2 regions of the Bradyrhizobium sp. UFLA05-108 genome follow, and region 2 is predicted to be linked to the other one. Evidence: riboswitches for the same ligand, from Rfam matches in the RefSeq annotation. Region 2 holds a riboswitch; the other holds the start of a gene.
The links. A riboswitch is a leader RNA that binds a small molecule or an ion and turns the genes downstream of it on or off. The one in region 2 is predicted to bind cobalamin.
Positions count from the first base shown of each region.

Region 1: it holds a riboswitch for cobalamin, as region 2 does, so the genes downstream of both, metE (5-methyltetrahydropteroyltriglutamate--homocysteine S-methyltransferase) here and SO140_RS01955 (TonB-dependent receptor domain-containing protein) in region 2, are expected to answer to the same signal.

Region 1 covers NZ_JBANAZ010000062.1:6,409-20,880, reverse strand. The annotation lists gene SO140_RS34150 (Lrp/AsnC family transcriptional regulator) at 848-1,324, shown strand; gene SO140_RS34145 (hypothetical protein) at 1,579-2,079, opposite strand; gene SO140_RS34140 (short-chain fatty acyl-CoA regulator family protein) at 2,083-3,492, opposite strand; gene SO140_RS34135 (acyl-CoA thioesterase) at 3,669-4,187, shown strand; gene SO140_RS34130 (MmgE/PrpD family protein) at 4,096-5,613, shown strand; gene prpC (bifunctional 2-methylcitrate synthase/citrate synthase) at 5,653-6,834, shown strand; gene prpB (methylisocitrate lyase) at 6,846-7,769, shown strand; cobalamin riboswitch at 7,803-8,027, shown strand; gene metE (5-methyltetrahydropteroyltriglutamate--homocysteine S-methyltransferase) at 8,132-10,462, shown strand; gene SO140_RS34110 (hypothetical protein) at 10,506-10,709, shown strand; gene SO140_RS34105 (Rieske 2Fe-2S domain-containing protein) at 10,624-11,229, shown strand; gene SO140_RS34100 (alpha/beta hydrolase) at 11,323-12,048, opposite strand; gene SO140_RS34095 (hypothetical protein) at 13,173-14,472, opposite strand, start outside.
Region 2 covers NZ_JBANAZ010000002.1:145,924-160,395, forward strand. The annotation lists gene SO140_RS01935 (energy-coupling factor ABC transporter permease) at 1-634, shown strand, start outside; gene cobF (precorrin-6A synthase (deacetylating)) at 681-1,430, shown strand; gene cobT (nicotinate-nucleotide--dimethylbenzimidazole phosphoribosyltransferase) at 1,466-2,524, shown strand; gene SO140_RS01950 (histidine phosphatase family protein) at 2,531-3,103, opposite strand; cobalamin riboswitch at 3,179-3,378, shown strand; gene SO140_RS01955 (TonB-dependent receptor domain-containing protein) at 3,496-5,862, shown strand; gene SO140_RS01960 (PepSY domain-containing protein) at 5,875-7,323, shown strand; gene SO140_RS01965 (alpha/beta hydrolase) at 7,330-7,983, opposite strand; gene SO140_RS01970 (ring-cleaving dioxygenase) at 7,983-8,921, opposite strand; gene SO140_RS01975 (LysR family transcriptional regulator) at 9,054-9,938, shown strand; gene SO140_RS01980 (response regulator transcription factor) at 10,348-11,010, shown strand; gene SO140_RS01985 (response regulator transcription factor) at 11,014-11,439, opposite strand; gene SO140_RS01990 (alpha/beta hydrolase domain-containing protein) at 11,558-13,510, opposite strand; gene SO140_RS01995 (SDR family NAD(P)-dependent oxidoreductase) at 13,592-14,272, opposite strand; gene SO140_RS02000 (sialidase family protein) at 14,277-14,472, opposite strand, start outside.

The DNA of each region.
Region 1 (14,472 bases), on a different contig from region 2:
GGGGCGACTTTTCTAGTCGATCCTGCCAGCGCCGATATGCCACCCCGATGAGCCGGTGCTGACGGTCTAAGGCATCGAGCGAATTACGACATGTTGGCGTCTGCAGGGTGCGTTGGCGGATGATGCCGCTGGCAAGGGGTCACGCAGCTCGGTGTACTCATCGATTCGGAACGCGAGCTTGATCGCGCGCGGTGTATAAAAGTGATGTTGGTATTACCCGGGCTTAGAACGGCTTCTGCTTCTTACCCGTCTTCGCCTACATCGCTTCATAACTTTCGATTCGGCTTTCGTATCGGCCACAAACGATCCGATAGTCACAAGCAGAGCAAGCGCCAACCTATGCAGATTCAGGAAGCACCGCCCGCTGTGATAGCGCTATCGGCGATCGACCTTGAACTTTCGTTTGTGGATGGCTCCAACGCCGAACAACAATGATCGCGCTTCTGGTTTCGGAAGCACGACCCCATTGAGAAAAGCCTATTTGAACATATGAGAGCTCGTGCTAAGCGAGCGCCGTTTCAAGCAGGCCGCGAGAACGCTGGATGCGGTTGCGATTGAAGCAGGTCTGAGAGCGAAAATCATCGTTTGTGATCGTCCCTCCTCGGCGGTCCTGGGTCGCCGCGTCGGCTGACAGCGAACTCTCGTTGCTCGGGACACAAGGCTTCAGGCATGTGAGCTCCGCGGCTTCTGCTAGGGCTGCTCCGGCATGGAAGTTGCAGCGCTTGAGAGCGTCACAGCGCGATCAGCCGATGCAGGTGCCTTCGCGACTTGGCATCGTTCAAGAGACGTTTTCTACCCGCAAGGATCTTTCGTGGTGAAGCTCACCTCCAAAGCATGGCCTCCAACTATGCGGTACGATCGGATCGACGCCCGCATCCTGGAGATCCTGCAGAAGAACAACCGCCTTACGACGGAAACCATCGGCGAACTCGCCGGCCTTTCTTCTACGGCGTGTCAGCGCCGTCTGAAACGGCTGCGTTCGGAGGGCATCATCGAAGCCGATATCTCGATCGTTTCGCCAAAAGCGGTCGGCAGATCCATCCAGGCGCTTTTGCTCGTGAGCCTGGAGCGAGAGAGCTCGGAGATCATTGACGGGTTCAAAAAGGCCATCAAGACTTCGGCTCAGGTTGTGAATGGGTTCTATGTGACCGGAGAGGCTGACTTCGTCCTCTACGTTACCGCGCGCACAATGGACGATTATGAACAGTTCACCCGCCGTTTCTTACAGAAAAACCTCCATATCAAAGGATTCAAAACCATGGTCGTCATGGACCGGGTGAAGGCGGGCTTTGCCATTCCAGTGGAGCCTCCCTTCGCCGACTGACGACACGCTCATGAAAGATGTCTCGTCCCCCCAAGGTGGCAGATGGTGGTCGGGCCTAGGCGAAGGGCCGAAGGGCTCCGACTGATGCGCCAGCTCGATCTGTCGTTTCAAGCTCCTGCTGTTGTGCAGCGGCAACAGGCTAATATGATTGCTTTCCCTTACCGAAATGCGTCGGTGACTGAACTGTCGACCTCCAACGACCACGCCGCCCATAGTGCGCTCATCGAGCCCGGCCCTACGCGGGCAATCCCTCTTCAATGCCGGTGCTGCCGATCCTGATTTCGCCATTGCATGATTTGATCAGGACGCGACGACAATTCGCGAATCGCCTCAGGCGGGTAAAGAAACAATCCAACCTGCTTCCTGCCTTGGCCGAAAAAAGCCCGGCCGCTGGTTGGTATGCGACCGTCCTTTGACCAGCGACGAAGCTCGGCGCTGGAGACCGCGAGAATCTCTTCGACCATCTTGGCGGCGAGCGGCTCGTTCTTCAGCCGCTCCAGTTTTTGCTCGACGACAATGCATAAATTCAGGATTGCACACTCAGTCGCCTCCGGGCATTCGATAACGATGCCCGATTTGACTTGCGTCACGAGGCATTTGAATTCGTCGCGAAACGTCGCTTTGACCAGCCTAATTGCCTGATTTGCCTTGTGCGTGCTGCCCGCAGTCAAATGCTCAGAAGGAAAGAAGCCGACGAGATGCGCGGCAACGTCAGATGTGTCCAGATAGCGGATATGGGCGGATTCCTCGCGCATGCGTCATTGGAATTTGGACGCTGCATATGGCGAAAAGAGCGACTGTTTCTCGCCGATCATCAGGGAACGCCCGACCGGGGGAAAAGCGCGTTGTGGACAATCGATACGTTCGCATACCTTACATCCCATGCCAATGGGGACCGCTGACGCAGAGTCGTGAACGTCCAATCCTCTTGAATAGACAAGCTCTCCCGCGTGCCTGACGTCGCATCCGAGGGCCACGGCAAAGGTCTTGCTGAGGGATTCGTAACCACCGCTCCTGTGGGAGACCGTCCGCGCAATCCAGAGATACGCTCGCTCGTCGGGCATCCGGGCGAACTGGGTCACGATGCGACCGGGCGATGCAAACGCCTCGTAGACGTTCCACAACGGACAAGTGCCGCCAATCCGCGAAAAGTGAAAATCTGTCGCCGACTGACGTTTCGAAATGTTTCCCGCGCGGTCCACGCGGATGAAGAAGAACGGCACACCGCGCGCGGACGGCCGCTGCAGCGTGCTCAGGCGATGGCAGATCGTCTCGAAGCCGACTCCAAAGACTTCACCGAGCATGTCGATGTCGTAGCGCTGCAGCTTCGCTTCGGCCAGGAATCGCCCGTAGGGCATGATTAGCGCGCCCGCGAAATAGTTGGCAAGCCCGATGCGTGCGAGCCCGCGCGTCTCCTGATTGGTAAATCCCGCAGCATCGACGAGCGCACCCAGTTCGCGATCCAGGCCGAGCATAGCAATTTGGGTCGCGAGCTGGAAGGCGCGCTGCCCGGGTTCGAGCCTGCGCGAAAGATGCAGCGTCCTGTTCTGCGGATCGTAACGGCGATGGACATCGTCAGCCGCGTCACCGATCAGGACCGTGACGTCGAATTTGGCCCGGAGGTGGTCGCTCAGAATGGCGGGAGTGATCGCGTCCGACGGCGCCAAGTCCTGCGCCAGACGTTCGGCAGCTTCATCGAGCTCGGCGATGTAGTTGTGGTGCGCATAGAAAAAATCGCGCACCTCTTCGTAGGCCGTCGACCGCAGGATTGCCGTCTCAGCCTGCCGATCCTCGCCGAGCCGCGCCGCGAGCGCCGCACTTTGCTCGATCGCCTGCCGATAGCGGCGACTGATGCTGACCACGGCCCTCCCCAGCGCCGGCATGTTGAGCGCGAGCTCCCGCAGCTCAGCGGACGATATCGTCTCGCCGATCTCGGGATCGGACAGCGCCTCCCGCAAATCGGCGACGAGCCGGGCTTCGTCATCCTCCGAGAACAACTGAACGTCGACGCCGAAGGCGGCGTTGAGCTTGAGCAGCACAGCGATGGTGAGGGGCCGCTGATTGTTTTCGAGCTGATTGAGATAGCTCAGGGAAATTCCAATGGCCGAAGCGAGCGCCTGCTGTGTCAATCTGCGCTGCTCGCGCAGACGCTTCACGCGCACGCCCATGAATGCCTTCTTCATCCGGCGCCCCCTGTCGACTTTGCAAACTTTGCAAATTCACGACCTCGGCTTCGCAAAGCTTCACCTTTTCAGTGCTATACGCGGGTTTTGGCTTTGCAGATATTGCGAACAGCAGACCGAGTTGCAAGGGTCCTTGAACAAGGGTCATCGGATATCGCGCCATGCAGGCCGCTCTCGAACCAGCCGCCGGACCCGAACGAGCCGACACGCTTCGTCGAGGTCGTCTTCCCCGAATAAGCCAACCATTGTGGCACCTTGTTCGGCGGCAACGCCCTGAGCCTGATGGGCAAGGCAGCATTTGTCGCGGCCAACCGCCGAGCCCGTTGTGCGGTGGTGATGGCGACCTCCGACAAGGGCAATTGCACGAGCCCGTCCGCGTCGGCGAACTCGTCGAACTAACCGCGCAGGTCGAACGCGTCGGCCGTTCGTCGATGACGGTCGCGGTCGAGATCGTCGCAGAAACGCTCGCCGCCGGCTCTCGTCGGATCGCCATGCAGGGCTCGTTCGAGATGGCCGCGGTCGACGCGGCCGGAAAGCCGACGCCGATCCATTCGCTCTCTTCCAACAACGCCTTGAGGATTCCCGATCGTGAAATCGCACAACGTCCGCACCTACAAGTCCTCCGAGCATCTGGCACGGGCGGACCAGCTCGCCTGGAAGATCGCCGAGGTCGCCTCTGATCCGGTCGCGGTCGAGCCGGCCGTGATCGAGATGATCGGCAACCGCATCATCGACAACGCCGCCGTTGCCGCGGCTTCCATTGCGCGTCGGCCGGTGGCGAGCGCACGCGCCCAGGCCGTCACGCACCCTTTCAAGCCCGGTGCAACAGTGTTCGGCTTGCCGCAAGTCCAGCGCATCTCGCCGGAATGGGCCGCCTGGGCCAACGGCGTTGCGGTTCGCGAACTCGACTTCCACGACACGTTCCTCGCCGCCGACTATTCGCACCCAGGCGACAACATTCCACCGATCCTGGCAGTGGCCCAGAACTGCGGCCTCGACGGCGCCGCGCTGATCCGGGGCCTTGCGACCGGCTATGAGATCCAGGTCAATCTGGTGAAGGGCATCTGCCTGCACGAGCACAAGATCGACCACATCGCCCATCTCGGCCCGTCGGCCGCCGCCGGCATCGGCACCGCGCTGGGCCTGCCAATCGAGACGATCTATCAGGCCGTACAGCAGGCACTGCATGTCACCACCACTACGCGCCAGTCGCGCAAGGGCGAAATCTCGAGCTGGAAAGCCTACGCACCGGCCTTTGCCGGCAAGATGGCGATCGAGGCGGTCGACCGCGTCATGCGCGGCGAAGGCGCGCCCTCGCCCGCCTGGGAGGGCGAAGATGGATTTATCGCGTGGCTGCTGTCAGGTCCGAAAGCACAATACGTCGTCCCCTTGCCAGAGAAGGGCGAGCCGAAGCGGGCCATTCTCGATACCTACACCAAGGAACATTCGGCGGAGTATCAGAGCCAGACCCTGATCGATCTGGCGCGCCGGATGGGCCCGAAGATCGGTGATCCCACCAAGATCGAAAGCATCGTGATCCACACCAGCCATCACACTCATTACGTGATCGGCACCGGCGCCAACGATCCGCAGAAGATGGACCCGAAGACCAGCCGCGAGACGCTCGACCATTCCATCTTGTACATCTTCGCGGTCGCGCTCGAAGACGGCGGCTGGCATCACCAGAAGTCCTACGCCCCGGAGCGAGCGGCGCGTCCCGAGACCGTCGCACTGTGGCACAAGATCTCGACGGTTGAAGATCCCGCCTGGACACAGCGCTATCACAGCCACGATCCCAAGCAGAAGGCGTTCGGCGGCCGCGTCGTCGTCACGCTCAAGGGCGGCTCCATCGTCAGCGACGAGCTTGCTGTGGCGGATGCGCACCCGCTCGGCGCGCGCCCGTTCGCGCGGCCGCAATATGTCGCAAAATTCCGCAGCCTCGCCGACGGCGTCATCGCACCGGCCGAGCAGGATCGCTTGCTCGGCCTGGTCGAGGGCCTGCCCGAGCTGAAGGCCAGCGATCTCATCGGGCTCACCTTCACCGTCGAATCATCGCAGCTCGGCGCTAAGGGATCGACCGGCATCTTCGATTGGTCGGGCCGCTAAGGCTAACTCAGCGCTTTCGTAAATCAAGGGATTGGCATCATGACGAACGAAGTGTCTTCAAAGCCGGCGCCCAAGAAGTCGGTTGCGCTGTCCGGCATCGTTGCCGGCAACACCGCGCTCTGCACCGTCGGCCGCACCGGCAACGATCTGCACTATCGCGGCTATGACATCCTCGATGTCGCAGAGACCTGCGAATTCGAGGAGATCGCCCATCTGCTCGTGCACGGCAGCCTGCCGACGCCGGCTGAGCTTGCCGCCTACAAGGCCAAGCTGAAGGGCCTGCGCGGCTTGCCGAACGTCGTGAAGGCTGCCCTGGAGGCCCTCCCCGCCGCGGCGCATCCGATGGACGTCATGCGCAGCGGCGTTTCAACGCTCGGCTGCGTGCTGCCGGAAGCACACGACCACAACCATCCTGGCGCCCGCGACATCGCCGATCGCCTGATGGCTTCGCTCGGCTCGATGCTGCTGTACTGGCATCATTTTTCCCAGAACGGCCGACGCATCAACGTCGAGACCGACGACGACACTATCGGCGGACACTTCCTTCATCTCCTCCACAGCCGTAAGCAGTCGGACTCGCATGTCCGCGCCATGCACACCTCGCTCAACCTCTACGCCGAGCACGAGTTCAACGCCTCGACCTTCACGGCTCGCTCGATCGCCGGCACGGGCGCCGACATGTACTCGGCGATCACAGGCGCGATCGGCGCGTTGCGCGGGCCGAAGCACGGCGGCGCCAACGAAGTCGCCTTCGAGGTGCAGAAGCGTTATGGTGACGTCGATGAGGCCGACGCCGACATCCGCCGCCGGATCGCCGCCAAGGAAGTCGTGATCGGGTTTGGCCACCCCGTCTATACGATCGCCGACCCCCGCAACAAGGTGATCAAGGAAGTCGCGCGCCGCCTGTCGCGCGAGGCCGGCTCGATGAAGATGTTCGAGATCGCCGACCGGATCGAAGCCGTGATGGCGGAGACTAAAAAAATGTTCGCCAATCTCGACTGGTTCAGCGCGGTGTCCTATCACATGATGGACGTGCCGACCGCGATGTTCACGCCGCTGTTCGTGATCGCCCGCACGTCGGGATGGGCTGCCCACATCATCGAGCAGCGTATCGACAACAAGATCATCCGTCCGTCAGCCAATTACGTCGGTCCGGAGAATCTGACTTTCGTGCCGCTCGAACAGCGCAGCGGATTGCGCTCGTCGGTCCGCGCCGCCTGAGGAACTGCCAGATGCCCTATCTCGTTGCCGCCGATCTGCCGCAAGAGCCTGCCGGGCTCCGCTTCCGCGCGTTCCTGAAGCAGCCGGGCATTCTGAAGCTTCCTGGCGCGCATAACGGCATGGCGGCGCTCCAGGCCAAAGCGGCCGGCTTCGAGGCGCTGTATCTCTCGGGTGCCGCGATGACAGCATCGATGGGCCTGCCCGATCTCGGGATCATCACCGTTGATGAAGTTGCCTTCTTCATCCGCCAGATCGTCCGCGCGTCGGGCCTGCCCCTTCTCGTCGATGCGGACACCGGCTACGGCGAGGCACTCAACGTCATGCATGCCACGCGCGTGTTCGAGGATGCCGGCGCAGCTGCGCTTCATCTCGAAGACCAGAGCTTGCCGAAGAAATGCGGTCATTTGAACGACAAGAAAATTGCCGATGCACATGATATGGCAGCCAAAGTGGCAGCCGCGTCAAAAGCTCGTCGCAATCTCGTGATCATCGCCAGGACCGATGCGGCCTCAAGCGAAGGCCTCGATGGCGCCGTTGCCCGTGCCAAACTCTATATGGAGGCGGGTGCCGACGCGATCTTCCCCGAAGCGCTTAACACTGCCGAGATGTTCCGCGCCTTTGCCGAGCGTATGCCTGGCGTACCCCTGCTCGCCAATATGACCGAATTCGGAAAGACCCCGTTCTTCACAGCCGCCGAGTTCGAGGCGATGGGCTACGCGATGGTGATCTGGCCGGTGTCTTCGTTGCGCGTGGCGAACAAAGCGCAGGCAGAACTTTATGCTGCGATTTCGCGCGATGGTGGCACGCATAAGCTCGTCGACCGCATGCAGACGCGTGCGGAGCTCTACGCCACGATTGGACTGCACGACTACGAGGCACTGGATTCATCGATCGTAAGAACGGTCGTTCCGGCCGGTATGCCACAGCGCAAGTGAACGGCGAGAGGTTGACGGCACCCCATCGATGCAGATAATCGAAAACGTCGAGGTTCTCCGGGTCCCGCTTGATCTGGAGCTAAGAGGGAAGCCGGTGCGCTCCCGGTCCGTTCGGACTGAAGCAATGCCGGCGCTGCCCCCGCAACTGTAAGCGGCGAGCTCGCATCCAATCGTGTCACTGAAGCGAAAGCTTCGGGAAGGCCCGGGTGCAGGCGACGACCCGCGAGCCAGGAGACCTGCCCCGACAACATAATCGTCCACGGGCGGGGTGTCCCGGTGGTACGCCAAGCAGCTGCCGCATCCGCGGCTGCCTGCCAGCGTCCGCCATGGCCTTTTGCCCCCACCAAAATGGGGTTAAAGCTATGACTTCTCTTTCACTACCAGTCGCAACGCTCGGCACGCCCCGTATTGGGCCACGCCGCGAACTCAAGCTCGCACTCGAAGGTTTGTGGGCCGGCAAGATCAGCGAGCAGCAACTTCTCGAAACCGCAGCCGGGCTCCGTGCTGCCAACTGGGCACGCCAGAAATCGCTCGGCGCAACCATCATCCCGTCGAACGATTTCTCGCTTTACGACCAGGTGCTCGATACCAGCGTCATGGTTGGCGCCATCCCCGATGCCTACGGCTGGAAGGGCGGCCTGGTCTCGCTCAAGACCTATTTCGCGATGGCACGCGGATCACAGGGCGACGCACACGACGCGAGTTGCGGTCACGCCCATCATGGACATGGTGCAACAGCGCAGGAAATGACCAAGTGGTTCGACACCAACTACCACTACATGGTTCCGGAATTTCACAAGGGCCAGACCTTCAAGCTCTCCTCGCGCAAGGTGATCCAGGAGTACGATGAAGCCAAGGCGCTCGGCTATCAGACCCGTCCGGTGCTGGTCGGTCCCGTCACCTTCCTGAAGCTCGGCAAAAGCCATGACGCGGCGGTCGATCCGATCTCGCTGCTCGATGGCCTGCTGCCCGTCTATGTCGACGTTCTCCAGGAGCTCGCCAAGCGCGGCGCTGAATGGGTCCAGATCGACGAGCCTTGCCTGGTGCTCGATCTCAATGAGATCGAGCGGAACGCACTCCAGCGCGCCTATGCGCGCTTCGCCAAGGACGTGCCCAACGTCAAGATCATGCTCGCCACCTATTTCGGCGCGATCGGCGACAACCTTGCAACCGCTCTGGCGCTCCCGGTAGCCGGGCTGCACGTCGACCTGATCCGCGCGCCGCAGCAGCTGAGCCAGGTCGAATCCGGCGCCCGCGCCGACCTCGTGATCTCGCTCGGTGTCATCGACGGCCGTAACGTCTGGCGCTCCAGCCTGTCGGCGCTGATCGACCGCTACAAGCCGATCATTGCCAGGCTCGGCGCCGGCCGCGTGCAGATCGCGCCGTCCTGTTCGCTGCTGCATACGCCGATCGATCTCGAGCTTGAGACCGGCCTCGATCCCGACGTCAAGAGCTGGCTTGCCTTCTCGGTGCAGAAGATCGCCGAGCTGTCCACGCTAGCGAGGGCCCTCGCAGGCGATGACAGCGTCGCCGATGCCCTCGCCGCTTCGGACAAGGCCGCGAAAGCCCGCCAGATCTCACCCAAGATCCACGACGCGGCGGTCGCCAAACGCATGGCGGCGATCGACGACGCCATGCGCCGTCGTACCAGCGCTTTTGCGAGCCGCGTGGAGATCCAACGCAAGCGCTTTGGCCTTCCGGCCTTCCCGACGACGACGATCGGCTCGTTCCCGCAGACCGCGGACGTGCGCAATGCCCGCGCCGCGCATGCCAAGGGCAAGCTGACCGACGCGCAGTACGAGCAGTTCCTCAAGGAGGAAACCGCCCGCACGGTGCGCTGGCAGGAGGAGATCGGGCTCGACGTGCTCGTCCATGGCGAGTTCGAACGCAACGACATGGTGCAGTATTTTGGCGAGCAGCTCTCCGGCTTCGTCTTCACCCAGTATGGCTGGGTGCAGTCCTACGGCTCCCGCTACGTCCGCCCGCCGATCCTGTTCGGCGATGTCTCGCGGCCAAAACCAATGACGGTCGACTGGTGGCGCTATTCGCAGTCGCTGACGAAGAAGCCGATGAAGGCGATGCTCACCGGGCCGGTGACGATCCTGAACTGGTCATTCGTGCGCGACGATCTTCCGCGGAGCGACACCTGCCGCCAGATCGCGCTCGCGATCCGCGACGAGGTCACCGACCTCGAAAAGGCCGGCGCAACCATGATCCAGATCGACGAAGCCGCGCTTCGCGAGGGCCTGCCGCTGCGTCACTCCGAATGGAAGACCTATCTCGACTGGGCCGTGGAGAGTTTCCGCATCTGCTCGACCGGCGTTGCCGATGCCACGCAGATCCACACCCACATGTGCTATTCGGAGTTCAACGCCATCATCGACGCGATTGCGGCCATGGACGCCGACGTCATCTCGATCGAGACGTCGCGGTCGAAGATGGAACTACTGGATGCTTTCACCAGCTTCAAATATCCGAACGACATCGGCCCGGGCGTCTACGATATCCACTCGCCGCGCGTCCCCGAGACCAGCGAGATGCGGGATCTCATCACGCTGGCCCGGAAGCGACTGTCGGACTCGCAGCTCTGGATCAATCCCGATTGCGGCCTGAAGACCCGCAAATGGGAAGAAGTTCGACCTGCACTCGTCAACATGGTCGCCGCCGCACGCGAATTGCGCAAGGCGTCTTGATGCCGACGTAGCCTTACCTCCCGTTCCTGCACGGAGACTGCCGATGCGCTTCTGGATCAAATGCACCCGTTTTGGCGGCGGCAAGCCCTATCACGTCAATTTCTCGTTAATCGGCGGGATGTGGCGCGATGGCGACAAGACGATGCTGGAGTTCGTCGGCAGTGGGGAGCAGCGGATCGAGGTTCGGGAGACTCCCGAAGAGATCCTCGCCATCCACCTCGGTACATCGGAGGTGTCCGCTTCGTGAATCCGGTAACGAACCCTGCCGGCATCGGCGCAAGTCCGGTGTCTGCCGACCTTCGGAAGATCGGCTCGCACCCGATCACTGGTACCCCCTGGCGTGGTCGCATGAGGTGAATCGCGGATCTGCCTTTGCTTCCTCGTTTGCGGGCGAGCCCATCGTCATTGTTCGCGCCGACAATGGCGATCTGTTTGCGCTGGAAGATCGCTGCGCCCACCGGTGGGTTCCGCTGTCGAAGGGCGTTGTCAGGAATGGCCACCTGCACTGCTGCTATCACGGCAGGAGCTACGACTCCTCGGGTCGCTGCGGGTCGCTGCGTCGACGTTCCCTATCTCGGCAAGGGCTTCCCAACGGCGTGCGCGCCTATCCGTGCTGCGAGCTGGATGGCGTCGTGCTGGTATGGCCGGGCCACCTGCCGCCAAGCCGCTGCCCACGACGCTTAGCGCCGCCGCGGATCGCGCCTACAAGACGCGACGGTTCGGACGGGTCGTCAATTGCCATTACACTTTCATGCACGAGAACCTGATGGACATGAACCATCCTGCACCGACGAACCACCGGAAAGGTCGGCCCTCGCTATCTCGGAGCGATCCGGTCAGGGTCTCGCGACGCAGCAAGTTTAATCCCGCCCCGCCTCCATGATCGCGCGCGCCAGCCGGGCCGGATCGGAGAAGCACAATTCGTGGCTGCCCGGCACCTGAACCAGTCGGAATAGCCCGAGCTTCTCCGACAACCGCGGATGCCAGGGATAGCCGTGCGGCAGCGCGGTATCCTCGGTGCAGTTGATGTAGGACTTCGCCAGCTGCATCTCGGCCGGGTTGGTCTTCAGCACGATCTTGTCGCTGAACGTCTTGAGGGGATGCGGATTGAGGATGTCGTAGGCACGCTGCGCCAGCTCCAGGTCAGCATCGTTGATGAACGCCTCGCGCCAGATCGGGAATGGCAGCACCACCGAGCCGTCGCCGCGCTCGGCGGCGATCGCCTCGAACAGGCCGAGATAGTGTGGCGGCACCAGGTCGTTGAGCGACTCGCCGTTGTTGGGGACGAAGGCATTCCAATAGATCAGCCGGCGGATCCGCTCCGGCACGAGGTCAGCGACCCCCGTGATGACCATGCCGCCATAGGAGTGGCCGAGCAGGATCACATCCTTCAGATTGTTCTCGACGAGATAATCGGCGATGGACTGGATCGCCTCCTTGAGTCCCGTGGTCTTGGCATCGCCCACCCGGTTGCCCTTGATCGTGGGCGTATGAACGGTGTGACCGGCGGCACGAATGGGGGCGGCGACGGGCTCGAGCTCGGCTCCGGTGTGCCAGGCACCGTGGACGAGGACGTAGGTCGACATATTGTAGCTCCTGCGCAAGGACGAGTTAGATCGGCGCGGCAGTCAGCGGATTCGGAAAAAGGTATTTGTCGCAAAAATATCAGGTATCCGCTTCTCGTTTACTTCGATCGTATGACGACTCATCTGTTCTCCCACAAAACTTTTGCCGTCGCGGGTCTCCCCTGGTCCGGAGCAATCAAAGGGACAAAAACGAAATCGCTACCGACCGAATGACGGCAAGCGCGCCCCGCAGAAGCCGCCAGCCTGCTACGGGAATCTGGTCAAGTCAAGGATACGCTGACCATGCGTACACGAGCGAAGACGCAACGGGCGCAAAAAATGCGTTTCGCAAAGATAAATAATGAGACGATACGCCGGAAAGGTACTTTGTATGTGCCATTCAATTTTCTTGGTACGGTGGATGACCCGATGGAGTTTGTTTACACGAGTCTGCCAAGCGCCATTTGATCTCGCCCTGTCGCTCTTTTCGACCACCGAGCGGCAACAGTAGCACGTCTCAGATACTACGATCTTTGCCGTATCCAGGTTCCGTTCATTATGTTCGCCTAGACTGCTCTAACGGTTTCCAGACTTTCGCTGTCGATCCGACCTTTCTGGGAATTCGCATATACGCCTGTGGTTCGCTTGAACCACGCAGGTATCATGACGTCTGCCACTTCCTCCATTTCCAAAAGAGCGATTCTGAAGGACATTAGGATGGGAGGCGTTGCTCAGCCGGAGGGAAGGCCGTGGCTGTGCAATTGCCGAGTTCAGTCGCCTCTCCAAACCCTTGGCGGGCGGCAACGTCATCCGGAACAGCGTTGGGGTCGCATCCATGTGGCGCGTGTCAATCGCGGATCAGACGCGATGTCACTCCAAAATGCCGCCAACCGTAGTTTCTTCGATCAGCCCAGCGCTTTGCGCTCGCCAACTCAGTTGCGGATTCCGCTAGCCGATGCCCTCGAGCATAGATGGCCAACCATGTTCCCGCAGTCGCGCTGCACGTCTGTCATGATAATCTTTGCAGCTTTCAGGAACCATCTTCCGTCCCGACAGCTCGTTCTGTTCTCCGGTGAACGCTAGGCCGCGATTGGGGATTTCAATGGCGGTTCTGCCCTCCTCGAATTCAGCGTTAACTCGACATCTCATCGAGACGCCGCAAACTGCATTGCGCGGCCTTCCGGAACTACAGCATTGGAAATGTACGTTGTTGGCGGCCAGTCGGGTTCGGCAAAATCAAAACCGATTTCAATCGTTTCCCCGTTGCTTTGGACCACGCGCGCCAACGCATCCATCACGGCAGCGGTTGCCAAGTGAGAGTCTAAATTGCTGTAGGTTCTTCTGCCGTCGATCCAGTCCTGAAACAATGCCGATTCAGCCGCATAAGAGAAGGAATTTCCATATGGATGCGTTATGCGCTCTTCGGTTAGGAAATCTTGGGTTCCAGCAACGAGCGCATTCGATCGTGATGTCACTATCCCAATGTTCTTCCCTCGCAAGTCTGATTGGCTTTTCCTTGAGGAGATAGGAATTTTCACAACATGTCCGTTGATGGAAAAGAGTGTCCCTAAACAGACGCCAACATCTGTGCAGTGTAGTCGACCGTTGACGTTGTATGGCACCTCCGGGAACGTTCCCCATGACCGCATCCCCGGCGTCGTCTGTTCAAGAGCAATAGTTCCTAGACATAATGTTACCTGGGTGCGGCGAAAACAGAGTGCCAACGATGCGACGACATCGGTCTCTCCATAGTGGATTCCTGGATCAAAGCTCGCCATATGCTCACGGTAGTTATCCAGCTTATTCATTATGCCAAGAGGCAGCCGTTTCGCCTGATCTCTCGGAAACGCTGAGAAGCCACTGATGCGCAAACACAGTTCATCGTCCGCATACATCCGACGGCTCATTTGCAAGAGGCGGGTTACAAGATCAACATAGTGATAGGCGCCGTGCATCAGCATGCCGTAGCCATACTTGTACGGGTGGTCTTCCCTGAGTGCGTATTCATAGGGAAGATTCCACACGCCGGATGCTGTTTTGAAGTTGATCGAAGTGATCGGAACGTTCAGCCTTTCCATCATCACCGCGAGTTGGGAACGAATCCGCTTTTCGTATATCTCGTGGTGACGATCCAGTACGATCAGACTGTGCTGGCCCTTACCGCCTTTTGCCCAGGCGAGTAGATTCTTTGTGCGCTGATAGATCGAGCCGCCGTCGAATACACCGTCGCGCATCGGCACCAATAAAGGCTTGGTCGTTAGCGTATCGTATCCCACTGACATGCAATGCCGCAAATAGCTCTCATGCGCCTGAGGTTCTGTTGCGATGACAACCTTCAGAGTTTCGATACCTTCATTGGCACGATCCTTAAGGAACGGAGCGACATGGCTTAAGGTCGCATCGGGACCGCCATGCAAATCCGGATCGGGGACGAACATCGTATGC
Region 2 (14,472 bases):
GAGTTACGCAACCGGCATCGCCACTGGCGGCGTTGCGCTGAAGCTTACGGCGGAGACCGTGCGCGAGCAGGGCGTCAGCTCGTTTGCGGTACGGACGGCTGCGACCACCGCGCTGGTCTTCACCTTCTTCGAGATCCTGCCGCACTTCCCGGTCGGGGTTTCCGAGGTGCACTTCATCCTCGGCTCGACCCTGTTCCTGCTGTTCGGCGCGGCGCCGGCGGCCCTTGGTCTCGCGCTTGGTCTCTTGCTGCAAGGCTTGTTCTTCGTGCCGACCGACCTGCCGCAATACGGCATGAACGTCACCACGCTGCTGGTGCCGCTGTTCGCGATCCAGGCGCTCGCGACCCGCATCATCCCCCGCGACACGGCCTATGTCGACCTGCAGTATCGTCAGGCGCTGGCGCTCTCGACGGCGTATCAGTCGGGCATCATCGCCTGGGTTGCGTTCTGGGCGATCTATGGCGCGGGCTTTGGCGCTGCGAACCTCGCCAACATCGCGACCTTCGCCGCGTCCTATGCGCTGGTCATCGTGATCGAGCCGCTGGCCGATCTCGCCGTGCTGGCGCTGGCAAAATCGCTGCGTGGCGTCACCGCGCCCGGCCTCGTCACCCCGCGCCTGCACAACGCGGCGTAGAGATGAGCTGAGGGGCGGCCGTTCATGGTCGCCCTTCACACTCGTGATGGTCACGCTCTCCCTGATAGGTATCGGTTGCGGCGATCCCGAGCAGCTCACGCTTGCCGCGATCCGTGCCATCAATGCGGCAGATCTCGTGCTGATTCCGCGCAAGGGGACGCAGAAGTCCGATCTCGCCGACCTGCGGCGGACGATTTGCGCCGATGTGCTCACCAACAAAGAGACGCGTATCGCGGAGTTCGACTTGCCGGTGCGTGACGCCGGCGAAGCTGACTACCGCAAGGGCGTCGACGACTGGCATGGTGCGGTTGCTGCGACCTGGTCGCAGGCGATCGCGGGACATCTCGCACATGATGGCCGCGTTGCGTTGCTGATCTGGGGCGACCCGTCGCTCTATGACTCGTCCCTGAGGATCGCGCGACGGCTTGATCCTTTGCCCGCGATCGAAGTCATCCCCGGCATCACGTCGATCCAGGCGCTGTGCGCGGCGCATGCGCTGCCGCTGAACGATATCGGCGCGCCTTTCCTGGTCACGACAGGGCGGCGACTGCGCGAAGGCGGCTGGCCTGACGGAGCCGACACCGTGGTGGTGATGCTCGATGGCGGCACGGCGTTTCAGTCGCTCGATCCGCAAGGCCTGCAGATCTGGTGGGGCGCCTATCTCGGCATGCCCGATCAGGTCGTCATGTCGGGTGCGTTGGCCGAGATCGGTCCGCGCATCGTCGCCGCACGGCAGGAGGCGCGCGAACGGCACGGCTGGATCATGGACAGCTACATTCTCAAACGCAGCGTGTGACGCGACCGCAGTCGCGTGAACGGAGGCAGGACGACATGCTCCCCAATTGGGTTTACGAGAAATGCCCGGGTATCTCGACCTCGCACCGCGAGGCGGCGATGGCGCGGCAGGCGCAACTGACCAAGCCGACCGGTGCGCTCGGTCGGCTCGAGCAGGTCGCGATCGACCTTGCGGGCCTGCAGGAGACGGAGCAGCCGCGCGCCGCGCGCGTGCCGATCATCGTCTTTGCCGGCGATCACGGCATCGTCGCCCAGGGCGTCTCCGCCTATCCGCAGGAAGTCACGATCGCGATGATGTCGAATTTCGCCGCCGGCGGCGCTGCGATTTCGGTGCTGGCGCGTGAATTGGGCTCAAGTCTCGAGGTCGTCGATGCCGGCTCGCTGGCACAGTCGGTGGTCGCGGGGATTGTCGCGGACAAGCCGCGCTGCGGCACGCGCGATTTCAGCGTGGAAGCTGCGCTGGAGCCGGCGGAGCTGGTGTTTGCGTTCGAATGCGGACAGCGCGCTGTGACGCGTGCGGCGGCGAAGCAGCCTGATCTCCTCATCCTCGGTGAGATGGGCATCGGCAATACCACGGCGTCGGCGGCGATCGCGGCGAGCCTGCTCGGGGTGAGCGCCGACGAGATCGCCGGTAGCGGCACCGGTGTCGATGCCGCAGGGCGTGCACGCAAGGCGCGCGTGATCGACGCTGCGCTTGCACGGCATGGCCTGACGAAGACGGGCGCGTCTGCGGAGGAGGTCCTGCGCGCAGTCGGCGGCCTCGAAATCGCGGCGATCTGCGGCGCAATCATCGCGGCTGCACAGCGGCGTGTTCCAACCCTGATCGACGGCTTCATCGTGTCGGTTGCTGCGCTGGCGGCCGCGCGCCTCAATCCGTCATGTCAACCGTTCCTGCTGCCGTCGCACCAGTCGGCGGAACTGGGTCATCGCCTGGTGCTTCGCGCGCTCAACGTTCAGCCGCTGGTCAGCCTCGATCTCAGGCTCGGGGAGGGATCGGGCGCCGCGATCGCGCTGCCGCTGGTGCGGCTCGCCTGCGCCCTGCACAATGGCATGGCGACGTTCGCGCAGGCCAATGTTCCGGATCGTCCCTCCTGATAGCACTCAAACGATCGTCTGATTGACCGAGACGACGCGCCAGCCGTTCGCGAGCCGGTCGATGTGGGTGAGCGAGAGTGGCTCGATCGCAAAGCGCAGCGCCGCCTCCGGGGCGAGGTCGAGCGCGATGCACAGCACAGCGCGGATGGTGCCGGAATGGACGACGAGGACCGCCGGTCCTCTTTCGATGCGGTGAAGGCCTTCACGGGTTCTGGCGATCTGATCTTCAAAACTTTCGCCGCCCGGCGGCCTCGCGTGCGCTGGATTGGCCCAGAACTGCGCGTAGGGCTCGCCGCCCGAGGCGGCGAGATCGTCGTGACGTCGTCCGGTCCATTCGCCAAAATCCTGCTCGCTGAACCCGGGCACGAGGATCGGATCGAGCCCGAGCGCGTGTGCCGTGTCGACGGTCCGTCGTGCCGGGCTCGCGTAGCTCGCGGCCCCCTGCGGCAGGCACCGTCGCAACGCGTCCAAACGCGTCCGGTCGCTGAGGTCGGCCTGCGCATCCATGGCGTGGATCGTCCCCGCGACGCCATCGACGACCGCATGTCTCACCAACCAGAGGAAGGTGTTCCCCTCCATTCAGCATCTCCACAGACGTTTGCACCGCTGCGACAAGAATGCCGCGGCCAGCACATTGACTCTCTGTCGCTCCTAATCATAGATGCTCGCGACGGTTTCCCCATCCGGGGATGAAAAGGGAATGCGGTGCGGGGATTTTCCCCAATGCCGTAGCTGCCCCCGCAACTGTAAGCGGAGAATCCTTCGTCACAAGCCACTGGGCTCTCGGTCCCGGGAAGGCGGCGAAGAGGTCACGACCCGCGAGCCAGGAGACCTGCCGTCAGCCGTGGTCACACGCGAAGATGTCGGTCGGGGAGTACAGACATTTGGCTTAGCTGGAGGCGAGAACTGCGCCGAAGGTTGAGACTTGGTTCGCTGTGACGTGCCACTGACGTCATACCGAGGTCCGAACCATGTCTTCCGCCCGCACCGGCTACCCGCGCAAATTCCTGCGCGCGTCCAGCATTCTCACGCCGTTCATCTTCGTCGATATTTCCGCAGCCGTTGCGCAGCAAGTCCGCGAGCAATTGCCGCCGGTCGAGGTCCGCCAGGCCGACCAAAGCCGCAAGCCGGCCAAGCCGGGCGGACGCAATGAGCGAAGCGCCCGGCGCGCGGCGCCGAACAGAACGGCGACCGCCGTGACCTCGCAAAAGCCGGCCGTTCACGCGACGCAGACACCACTCAACACGAATGCAGTGGCTGAAAGCGCTTCGCGTCTCGGCCTCACTGCGCGTGAGGTGCCCGCGACCGTCGAGGTGATCTCGGCCGAGACGATCCGAGAGCAGGGCTACCGGACCGTTTCGGACGTCGCCCAGGGCACGGTCGGCGTGACCGCCGGCGACAATCCGGCGGAGCCTTCGGCCTTCTCGATGCGCGGCTTCACCAACAGTCAGATCAATACTCTCTACAACGGCATCAAGATCGGCCCGCAGAACATGACCTCGCGCATCATGGACACGGCCAATCTGGAAGCGGTGGAGGTTCTGAAGGGGCCGGCCTCGCTGATGTCAGGCGAGGGCGCCAGCGGCGGCGCGGTCAATTTCGTGACCAAGCAGCCGCACACCGGGCCGGTCCAGAACGAGGCATTCTTTTCGTACGACTCGCTGAACTCGTACCGCAGCTATTACGGCTCCGGTGGCAGCACCAATGTGCAGGGTCTCGATTATCGGTTCGACGTCAGCCGGTCCTCGCTCAATGGCTTTGCCGACGACACCAGCACCAAGACGCTCGATGTATCGAGCCAGCTCAACTATCGCGTCTCGGACAATCTCAAGCTCTGGGGCGCGATCGAATACAGGGAGGATCGCTCAAAGGCCTATTGGGGCGTTCCGCTGGTGCCGATCGCCTACAGCGGGTCGCACGCCACAGCCGGCATCGTCTCCGGCAGCTACGTCTCGAACTACAACGGGTCGAATCTCGGCCCCGTCACGATCGACGACCGCACCTTCAACACCAACTACAATGTGCTCGACAATCGCAACGCGGCGCAGGAGGTGTGGCTGCGTGGCGGCTTCGAGCTCAAGCTCGCGCAGGGCCTCACCTTGAAGAGCCAGACCTATGGCTATGGTGCCGAGCGTACGTGGTTCAACAACGAGGTCGAGGCGTTCAACGCCAATTCAAACCTGGTCGATCGCGAGCGCTTCTATGTGGCGCACAGCCAGCGGCTGGTCGGCAACGTCACCGACCTGACCTGGGATGCGAATATCGCAGGTTTTGACAATCGCCTGGTGACGACCTTCGCCGCGAGCGATCTCGATTTCGTCCGGCCGGGCGCGGCGAATTTCCCGCATGATCTCGTCACGCTGGTCGATCCCGCGCGTGGTTACTATGGCCCGCTCACGACGCAGCAGCAGACGGCGCGCATCGACAACGAAGCATTGTCGTTCGAGGACCGGCTGAAGATCACCCGAAGCTTCGCGCTGATCGGCGGCCTGCGCGTCGAGCATATCGGGCTCGACCGCAATTCGACCAACGTCGGCGGTCTTGAGAAGGCGGGCTTCCCGTTCTCGAAGGACTGGGCGCCGGTGACCGGCCGCATCGGCTACACCTGGGAAGCGGTGCCCGGCCTGACCTTCTATAGCCAGTATGCGACCGGCGCCGACGTCTCGGCCAACAACATCTTCCTGCTCGCACCAACGCAGCCGCTCGACCTGACGACCTCGCGCACCTACGAGACCGGCGTCAAGCATCTGTTCTGGGACAATCGGGCAGAATGGTCGTTCTCGGCCTACGACATCCTGCGCAAGAACGTCTATGCAGCCGCCGGCGGCATGCAGCTCAACATTGCCGGGCGACAGGAGTCCAAGGGCGTGGAGCTCGCCGGTGCCGTGCGCGTGACGGACGCCATGCGGCTGTGGGGCAATATCGCCTATGTCGATGCACGCTATGCCGACTACAATTTTGCCGGTGGCTCGTTCTCCGGCAATACGCCGCCAAACGTGCCGCGCATCGTCGCCAATGCCGGCGCATCCTATCGCTTCTTCACACCTTTCCTCACACCTTGGCCGGTGGAGCTCGGCGTCGTCGGACGTCACGTCGGCGATCGCTACAACACCGATGCGAACACCGTGACGCTGAACGCCTACACGATCGCAGACGTCTACGCATTCGTCGACATCCCGAAATCGGTCTTCGCCGCCGTCGAGCAGACGCGTCTGACGTTCCGCGTGCGCAATATCACCGACAAGCGCTATGCGGTCTGGGGCGATCCGTTCTACCCCGATCAGGTTCTGCTGGGCGCGCCGCGCACCTATGAGATCTCCGCCGCGTTCAAGTGGTAAGGTGATGATCGCATGATGGGCGCGACGATCCTGCTGCACCGCTGGCTTGGAATTGCGTTCTGCCTGCTGTTTGCGATGTGGTTCGCAAGCGGAATCGTGATGCACTTCGTTCCGTTTCCTTCATTGAGTGAAGCGGAACGCGTCGAAAGTCTCGCACCACTGGGAAACGTGGCTGCGGGGATTGGGCCGTCGGACGCCGTCGCGGCGAGCGGACTGTCCGACGCTGCGCGCGTGCGGCTGATCCGGCGGAGCGACGGTCCAGTCTACGTCGTCATGGGGCCTTCGCGGTCGCATGCAATCCGCGCAACGGACGGCGCCGACGCCGCCGTGACATCGCCGGACGTTGCACTTGCCATCGCGACCGATCATGCGCCACGGCGCGGGCTTGATGTTGCCCGCGCGTCGGTCGTCGCGCTTGCCGAGTACGATCAATGGAGCGTGCCAAACGGCTTCGATCGGCATCGGCCGCTGTTCCGCGTGGCACTCGCCGACGCTGATGGGACGGAGCTTTACGTATCGTCGGTCACGGGCGAGATCGTCCTGGATACGATGCGGCGCGAGCGCGGATGGAATTTCATCGGCAGCGTCGTGCACTGGATCTATCCGACTGTGCTGAGGCGCAACTGGTCGCTGTGGGACGGGGTCGTCTGGAGCCTCTCGCTGTTCGCATTGATCGCAGCCGTGCTTGGCGCTGCGCTGGGCATCGCGCGGTTCAGGCTTGAAAAAGGGCGAATGCGCTCACCCTATCGCGGCTGGCATGCCCTGCATCACGTCATCGGGCTCTTGGCGACGATCTTCGTGCTGACTTGGATCTTCAGTGGCTGGCTGTCCATGGACCACGGGCGCTTGTTCTCACGCGGGCAGTTGACGCAAGCCGAAGCGAATATCGCCTCTGCGGTGCCCGACTGGTCCGCGCTTGCGACGGTGAACTGGCCGCCCATCTCACCATCGACCCGCGAGGTCGAGTGGTTCGCCTTCAACGGCAGCTTCTACCGGCGCGACCGCGTCGGTCTCGACAGGCAGATCCTGGTCAGGGCAGGGGATTCGAAACCGGACGAGCAACAGCCATTCCTGAATCCTCGCGATATCTCAGGAGTGACCGAGCGTCTTTGGGACGGTTGTGGCGTTCCAGCACCGGTCAGTGCGACCGATGAGTATCCTGCATCGTCTTTGCTGCCGGGTGGACCCGTCTACCGCACGCGATGCGGCGACGTCTGGTTCGACATCGACGGTTCGAACGGCGTAGTGCTGCAAAAGCTGGATTCGTCGCGACGGGTCTATCGTTGGCTCTACAGCGCCCTGCACACGCTGGATTTTCCCATTCTGCTGGCGCATGCGCACGTGCGTAGCGTTCTGATCGTCGGCTTGTGTGCCCTCGGCTTCGTGTTCTCGCTCACCGGCATTGTCATCGGCTGGCGCCGATTGCGTTACACAATCGGCGCCGGGATCTTGCGGCCGTGACAGACCTCACGCGTTCGCGGCTTCGTTGCGGCGTGAGCCGTCGGACAATCCTTCCTCGGCCAGCCACTCGCGCGCCAGATTGACGTCGAGCTGGGAGAGTTGGTGGCCGACCGGCAACACGCGGCTCTCCACGCGCGCGCCAGATGCAGCGAGAGTCCTGGCAAGGCCTCCGACATTGCCGGGAGGGACGATCGGATCGTGCTGGCCGGAAAGCAGCAGCACCGACTTGCCGACAAGATCGGCCTGGGGCGGCCTTGCCAGCGGCGCCATCGCGCGCAGCAGCACGGCACCGCGCAGGGTTTGCGGTCGAAGCAGCAGGATGGCCGCCGCGATGTTGGCGCCGTTGGAATAGCCAAGCGCCACCGGCGCCGCGATGCCGTACTCGTTGCGTGTGGCATCGACGAAGTCGGCAAGGTCATGCGCGCGGCGCACCACGTCGGCCTCGTCGAACACGCCCTCGGCAAGCCGCCGGAAGAAGCGCGGCGCGCCGCCTTCCAGCACCTGTCCGCGCGCCGAGAGCAGCGCACGGTCAGGGGCGGCCATGCGGCCGAGCGGGATCAGGTCGTTCTCGTCGCCGCCCGTGCCGTGCAGGAGCAGCAGCGGCGCAAGATCGCGCCGCGTGCCCTTCTCGAAGCGGTGGATGAAAGAGAGCTGGCTCATCACGCCGCCTCCTCATCGCCCAGCGGGGCCAGCACGCCTTCGATGTCCTTGCGATGTGCCTCCAGGAACGGCGGCAGCTTCAAGGCCTCGCCGAGCGTGGCGAGCGGCTCGTCCACGGCAAAGCCCGGAATGTCGGTGGCGATCTCGAACAGGATGCCGCCGGGCTCGCGGAAGTAGATCGAGCGGAAGTAGTTGCGGTCCTTCTGCTCGGTCGGCTGCATGCCGTGCTCGGTCACGAGCTTACGCGCCATCTCCGCCTCAGTCGCATCGTCAGCGGCACGGAACGCGATATGATGCACGGAGCCGCGACCCATGCGGCCGGGCAGAAAGCCCTTGGCCTCATAGATATCGACGATGCCGCCGGCTGAGTTCGGCGAACGATAGCGGCTGATCGAACCCTCGCCGCCGGCCGCCTCGAAGCCGAGCACATTGGTGAGGATGGCGCCGGTCTTGGCGGCATCATCGAGCAGTAGCGTCACACCGTGAAAGCCGCGCATCGCGTGCTCGGTCGGAACGTCGCCGTTGCTCCAGGCGCGCTCGTTCTCGGCACCGGGGACGCCGACCAAAGCGAGGCTCATGCCGTCGGGGTCGGTGAAGGACAGCACGCTCTCGCCAAACCGCTTCTCCAGCGCCTCATGCGCGACGCCCTTCTCGATGAAGCGATGGGTCCAGTAGCCGATCGAGCGTGCAGGTACGCGGAAAGCGGTTTGCTGGGTTTGGCCGACGCCGCCCCGGCCCGGTGCCGCATGCTCCCAAGGGAAGAAGGTGAGGATGGTGCCGGGGGTGCCGCTCTCGTCGCCATAATAGAGGTGATAGGTGCCGGGATCGTCGAAATTCACGGTCTTCTTGACCAGCCGCAGGCCCAGAAGCTCTCTGTAGAACTTCAGGTTCCTCAGCGGGTTACCGGAAATCGCGGTGACGTGGTGAAGGCCGGCCATAACTTGTCTCCATTGCGTGTGAGCCCTATCGGCTCGTCATGCTGGAAATATCGTTCCGCTCCATTTCAAAGACAATCTGGCGTTTCATGGCATCACTGTCTATGAAATGGCGACAATTGAAACGGTGCCGGAATGGACAAGCTGGCAGGCCTGCGGGCCTTTGCGAAGGTGGTCGAGCTCGGCAGCTTTTCCGAAGCGGGCCGGGCGCTGCGATTGTCGCGATCCGCGGTGAGCAAATATGTCGGCGAACTCGAGGACGAGCTCGGCGTGCAGCTCTTGAACCGCACCACGCGCCGCGTCAGCCCGACCGAAAACGGCCAAGCCTATTTTGAGCGCGTGCTGGGCATCATCGGCGAGCTCGAGGCCGCGGACCATGCCGTCACTCAGTCGCAGGCTACACCGCGCGGATTGCTGCGGGTCAATGCACCGATGTCGTTCGGTACGCTTCGGCTCGGGCCGGCGATTGCCGAGTTCATGCAGCGTTATCCCGAGCTTCGCATCCAGCTCGTGCTGAGCGACGAGAATGTCGATCCGCTCCAGGACGGTCTCGATGTCACCTTGCGCATTGCCGATCTGGAATCCTCGAGCCTGATCGCGCGCAAGATCGCGCCGATCGCCCGTGTGATCTGTGCTTCACCGGATTACTTCAGAAGCCACGGCGTGCCATCGCATCCCAACGATTTGCGCGATCACAACTGCCTCACTTACGGATTCCTCTCCACCGGCAACCAGTGGAAGCTGTCGGGCAAGGACGGCGATCACTGGATCCAGCCGTCCTGGACGCTGTGCGTCAACAATGCCGAGGTGCTGCGCGATGCAGCGGTGGCCGGGCGGGGAATCGCCTTGCTCCCCGTCTTCATCGGCGAGGACGCTTTGCAGACCGGGCGTCTTCGGACCTGTCTCGATGACTATCATGCGCCTCCACTGGCGCTCTACGCGCTTTATCCGCCGACACGCCATCTCGCACTCAAGGTGCGTCTGTTCATCGATTTTCTGGTGGAACGGTTCGAGGGTTGATACGCCGGACGGGTTTCGATGCAACGCAGCAGGGGATGGCTCGTAGCAGAGCCGCGGTCGCGCGCTGACGTTTGCTCAATGACTGCCGAGGTTGCCTGCGCTTGGCGTCTGCCGGAAGGTGCTCCGTCGAGGCGCGTTACACGCCGGCGAGCAGGACGATCGCGGCGATCAGCATCGTAACGCCGAGCGCCGGGAACACGAGTGATATGGTTTCGCTACTCATGCTACTAACTTACTGAATTCGTTTCGCTTCGCTAGCTATACGATGGCATAGCCGAGCGTACTGAATGGTTCAGTCTATGTCACCGGAAGGTCGGGGATGGACGGCCAATGTGCGCTGATCGCCCGCTTCCCTCGTCTTGGGGTGCCCGCTACACTCCTTGGTCGAAGCACGTGTCAAGGTGCGCTTGTGACGGAGCCCAAGGACAAGGATCAACCCGCGACAGTGGTCGTGATCGACGACGATCCGAGCATACGGCAATCGCTTGGCAATCTGCTGCGGTCGGCGGGATTCCGGGTCAGCCTGATGGGTTCGGTCAGCGAGTTTCTGGATGCGGGGCGGCCCGAAGGACCGACCTGCCTCGTGCTGGATGTGCGCCTCCCGGGACAAAGCGGACTCGAGCTGCAGCGCGAGCTCGGCAGCGGCAAGCGGCAGTTGCCGATTATCTTCATCACCGGCCATGCCGACATCCCGATGTCCGTCCAGGCGATGAAGGGCGGCGCAATCGAATTCCTGACGAAGCCATTTCGGGAGCAGGACCTGCTCGACGCGATCCAGCTTGGCCATGCCCGCGACCGCGCCTGGCTCGAGCAGGAGAAGATCAGCGCTGAGCTGAAGGCCCGCTTCGAAACGTTGACGCCGCGGGAGCGCGAGGTCATGGCGCTGGTGGTGAGTGGCCGTCTGAACAAGCAGATCGCGGCGGAGCTTGGCCTCAGCGAGATCACCGTCAAGGTTCATCGCGGCCAGGTGATGCGAAAGATGCATGCGAAGTCACTGCCCGAGTTGTCGCGCATGGCAGACCGGATTCTTCTCGCGCTGGGAAAATCGAACGACAGCGGCAAGGTGGCCTGACGGTCACCGACCCGCTCGAGCCAGAGCGTTGCGAATGGCGCTGAGCAGATCGTCCTCGTTGAACGGCTTGGTGAGCAGGCAATGCACGCCATTCTGCTGTGCGCGAGCCCGGACATGGTCACTCGGGTAGGCGGTTATGATGATCGTGGGGATCGAATTTCCCTGGCTGCGCAGCGTCTGGTGCAGATCAAGTCCGCTCATGTTCGGCATATTGGCGTCGACGACCAAGCAGCCAACCTGATCCATCTTCGCGGAGCGCAGAAACTCCTCCGCAGATGCAAAGACTTCCGCAGAAACACCAATGGAGCGCAGCAGCCCGCGAACCGCGGTACGAACCGAGTTGTCGTCGTCTACGATCGCAACGAGTCGTCCTGCATGAGGTACTTGCACGATCCGTAATCCCGAAAACGGGCAATCGCGAGACGACAATGATGATCCCGCATAAGACCGTTAACGCAAGCTTAGGTCCAACGACCAACCGCGGCGACTATACAGATGTATACTCGGGCGCCGTCGGCTTGCCGGCGATACGCCCGCGCACGCGCCGTCAGGGCGCAAGTCGGGCCAGCGTGCCGGCTTGCGCCGCGGCGACGGCATCGGCTGCATCCTCGGGAAGGAGCAGACGATCGTCGACCATGCGCACGGCTGCGGCCTTGACCGCGGCAACATAAGCATCCGGCGTGGGATAAAGCTCCTCGATCGAGGGGCGGGGGTCGCCGGCCGCAAGACGCTCTGCGCGCGTGCTGGCGAAGGCGAGCGTGCCGCCCATCTGGGTGCACAGCGTTTGTCCGCCATCTGCCCCTGCGATCGCATTCCATCCCGTGTAGGTCGCGCGAGCCGCAGCAAGCAATGGCAGCCGGACGCCAGCCAGCGCGTTGCCATCAGCGCCGGCGCGCGGCAGATAGAGCGGGTATTCTCCGTGTACCTTCGGCAACGGAGCTGCCTGTTCAATTGCCTCCGCGCGCGCATACTGAGCGCGATAGCCAAGGCCCGGGATCGGCACCGGATAGACGTCCCTGGCTGCTGCAAGCGTATTCTGCGCCAGTGTCGGGTAGCGGCTTGCCGGCGGTGCCACGTCCTCGGTGATCCACGCCTGCAAGCCGGTGAGCAGCGCGCGGAAGGCGGGGCCGCCATACACGGGATTGAGAGGCAGGGTGCAGGTCGGCCTGTGTGTAACGACGGCAGTCGCGACATTGCCGTGCGGGCTGCCTGCAACCATGTAGAGCCGCACCTCAGGCGGCGGTTCCAGATTGCGCCCGCGCGTGTCGGTGACGAGCAAGCTCGCTTCGGACCCCCAGAACTCGAACTCGGAATCGATCTGCATGATGCGCGGACAGGTGTTGGTCAGGCTGCAGCGGAGCAATAGTCCGTCGCGCCGTCCAGTGAACGCATCCTCCGTCACGGCATAGGTGAAGGGGAAACGCAGCACGGGATAGAGGCGGTCGAACTCAGGCCCAGGATTGCGACCCGGCTCGGCAAAACGGTCATTGGTGAAGCTGCGCCGCGCGCCGGGAATGATCGGCATCATCGCCTCGAACACGAGACGTCCGGCTTCGTCCTCGTTCATCCCAAAATAAAGCACGTCGCGCAGCACGCGGCCGGACTGCGAGATGCCAAGTCCGATCGCTCGCGAGATGCCGCTCTGGCCGTCGGCCGCGAGCGGATTGGTCGGGCCGCCCTCGCGCCTCAGGAAGGCGGCGACGTCGCGGATTGCGGCGAGACCCATTCCGGTCACTTTCGGGTCGCGCGCCGTGTAGGTCAGCTCGTACAGCGCATCCGAGGTGAAGCCGGCCGGGCGCGTGATCTCGATCGTCTTGTCGTCGATGAAGCTGAGCTTGAGCTCCGGTGGAGTTTGGCGCGGATCGTCGGCGCGAGCATGCACCGACAATTGTGCGCTTGCCCGGTCCGCAACGGGATAGCTCAGTGTCGCGCGATGCGGATTGGTCGTGTCGCCAAAACTCCATTCCTCGCGGACGGGCCCGGTGATGCCCGCGACGACCGGCACCTGGATTCCAAGCATGCCGGCGCCTGTGGGTGCGTCCGCCTGCCAGCCCGCCCAGACCAGCGTGTAGCCCTGCGACAACAGGAAGCCGCGGCCCGCGTCGTCGGCTTGATCGAGACGGATGCTACCCTGGATCGAGCTGTTGTCGAACCAGGCTGATATCAGCCTGCGCCCACGGTTCGGTATTTCGAACAGCAGGATGCCGTTCGGATGCGCAGGGCGGAGGATGACGACGTCGCTGGTGGCCTCGACCTTGCCGTCAGCATTGCGCGGCGCACGGTCGAGATCGGTGATGACGGCGTTGCGGGGATTGGCCGGATCGAGCGCGATGGTGGCGCTCGCGGTTATCTTCTCGACCTGACCGGCGGGCCCGAAGCTGCGGCCTTGCAGGGCGGAGGTGGTGCGATCGAGGACGTTGAACCGTGTGATCTCTGCACTGGCGGGCGTGGAGCAGGCGAGGGCGATCAGCCCGCTCAAGAGAGCGGCGTAGCGTATCATGTCGTGTCTCCTCCCAGAGTCAGGACATGATGAGTAGAGCGTGGCCGGATCGATCTGGCAAGCCGTGCGCGAGCGTCGCGCTCAGAGAGAGCTGCCGCCGCAGATCACGAGTTGCTGCCCGGTGATTGCGCCAGCTTCCGCCGAGAGCAGGAACGCCACGCTGGCGGCGACTTCCTCGGGACGAATGAAGCGGCCGATCGGCGGCAGTTTAGGCGTCACATTGGCGCGCGTCGGGTCGTTCAGCATCGGCGTTTCGGTCGCGGCGGGCGCTACGACGTTCACCGTGATGCCACGAGGCGCGAGCTCAGCCGCCCATGAGCGTGCGAGCGCAACCAGCGCCGCTTTCGTCGCAGCATATTGTCCCCGGCCGGATGCGCCCGATGCGGTCCGGCTGCCGATGAAAACGATGCGCCCGCCCTCGGGTAGACGCGGCGCCAGTGCATTGGCGAGGCGCTCGGCGACATCGACATGCAGCCGCCACATCGCCGCGCCGTCGTCATGGTTGAGCGCGCCGAGTTGGCCGACCCTAAGGACGCCCGCGGCATGAACGAGAGCCGTCGGTGCGATGCCTGCGAGAGCAGGCGCGATGGCATCGACGTTCCCGAGGTCAAGCGACAGGTGATCAAACGCCGGATGGTCGAGAGGTGCGGGGCGGCGGCTGATGCCGGTGACGCGCCAACCATCGCGCAGCAGGCGTTCGACGACCGCGGCGCCGATGCCGGAACTTGCGCCTGTCACAAGTGCGTGGGGCCGCCCGCCCATCGTCCTAGTCCCCGACGGCGTGCGTGACCCATGGCTCCGTCACGCGCACATGCTTGATCGCCCGCCGATGGAAGGTGAAGGCCATGTGAAGCGCGCCGTCGGCGGTCTGCTTGATCGACGGATATGACAGCTCGCGGTTGGTCTGGTCGCGCGAATTATTGGTCATGCAGTAACCGTCGCCAGTCTCGACGTCGCGCTTC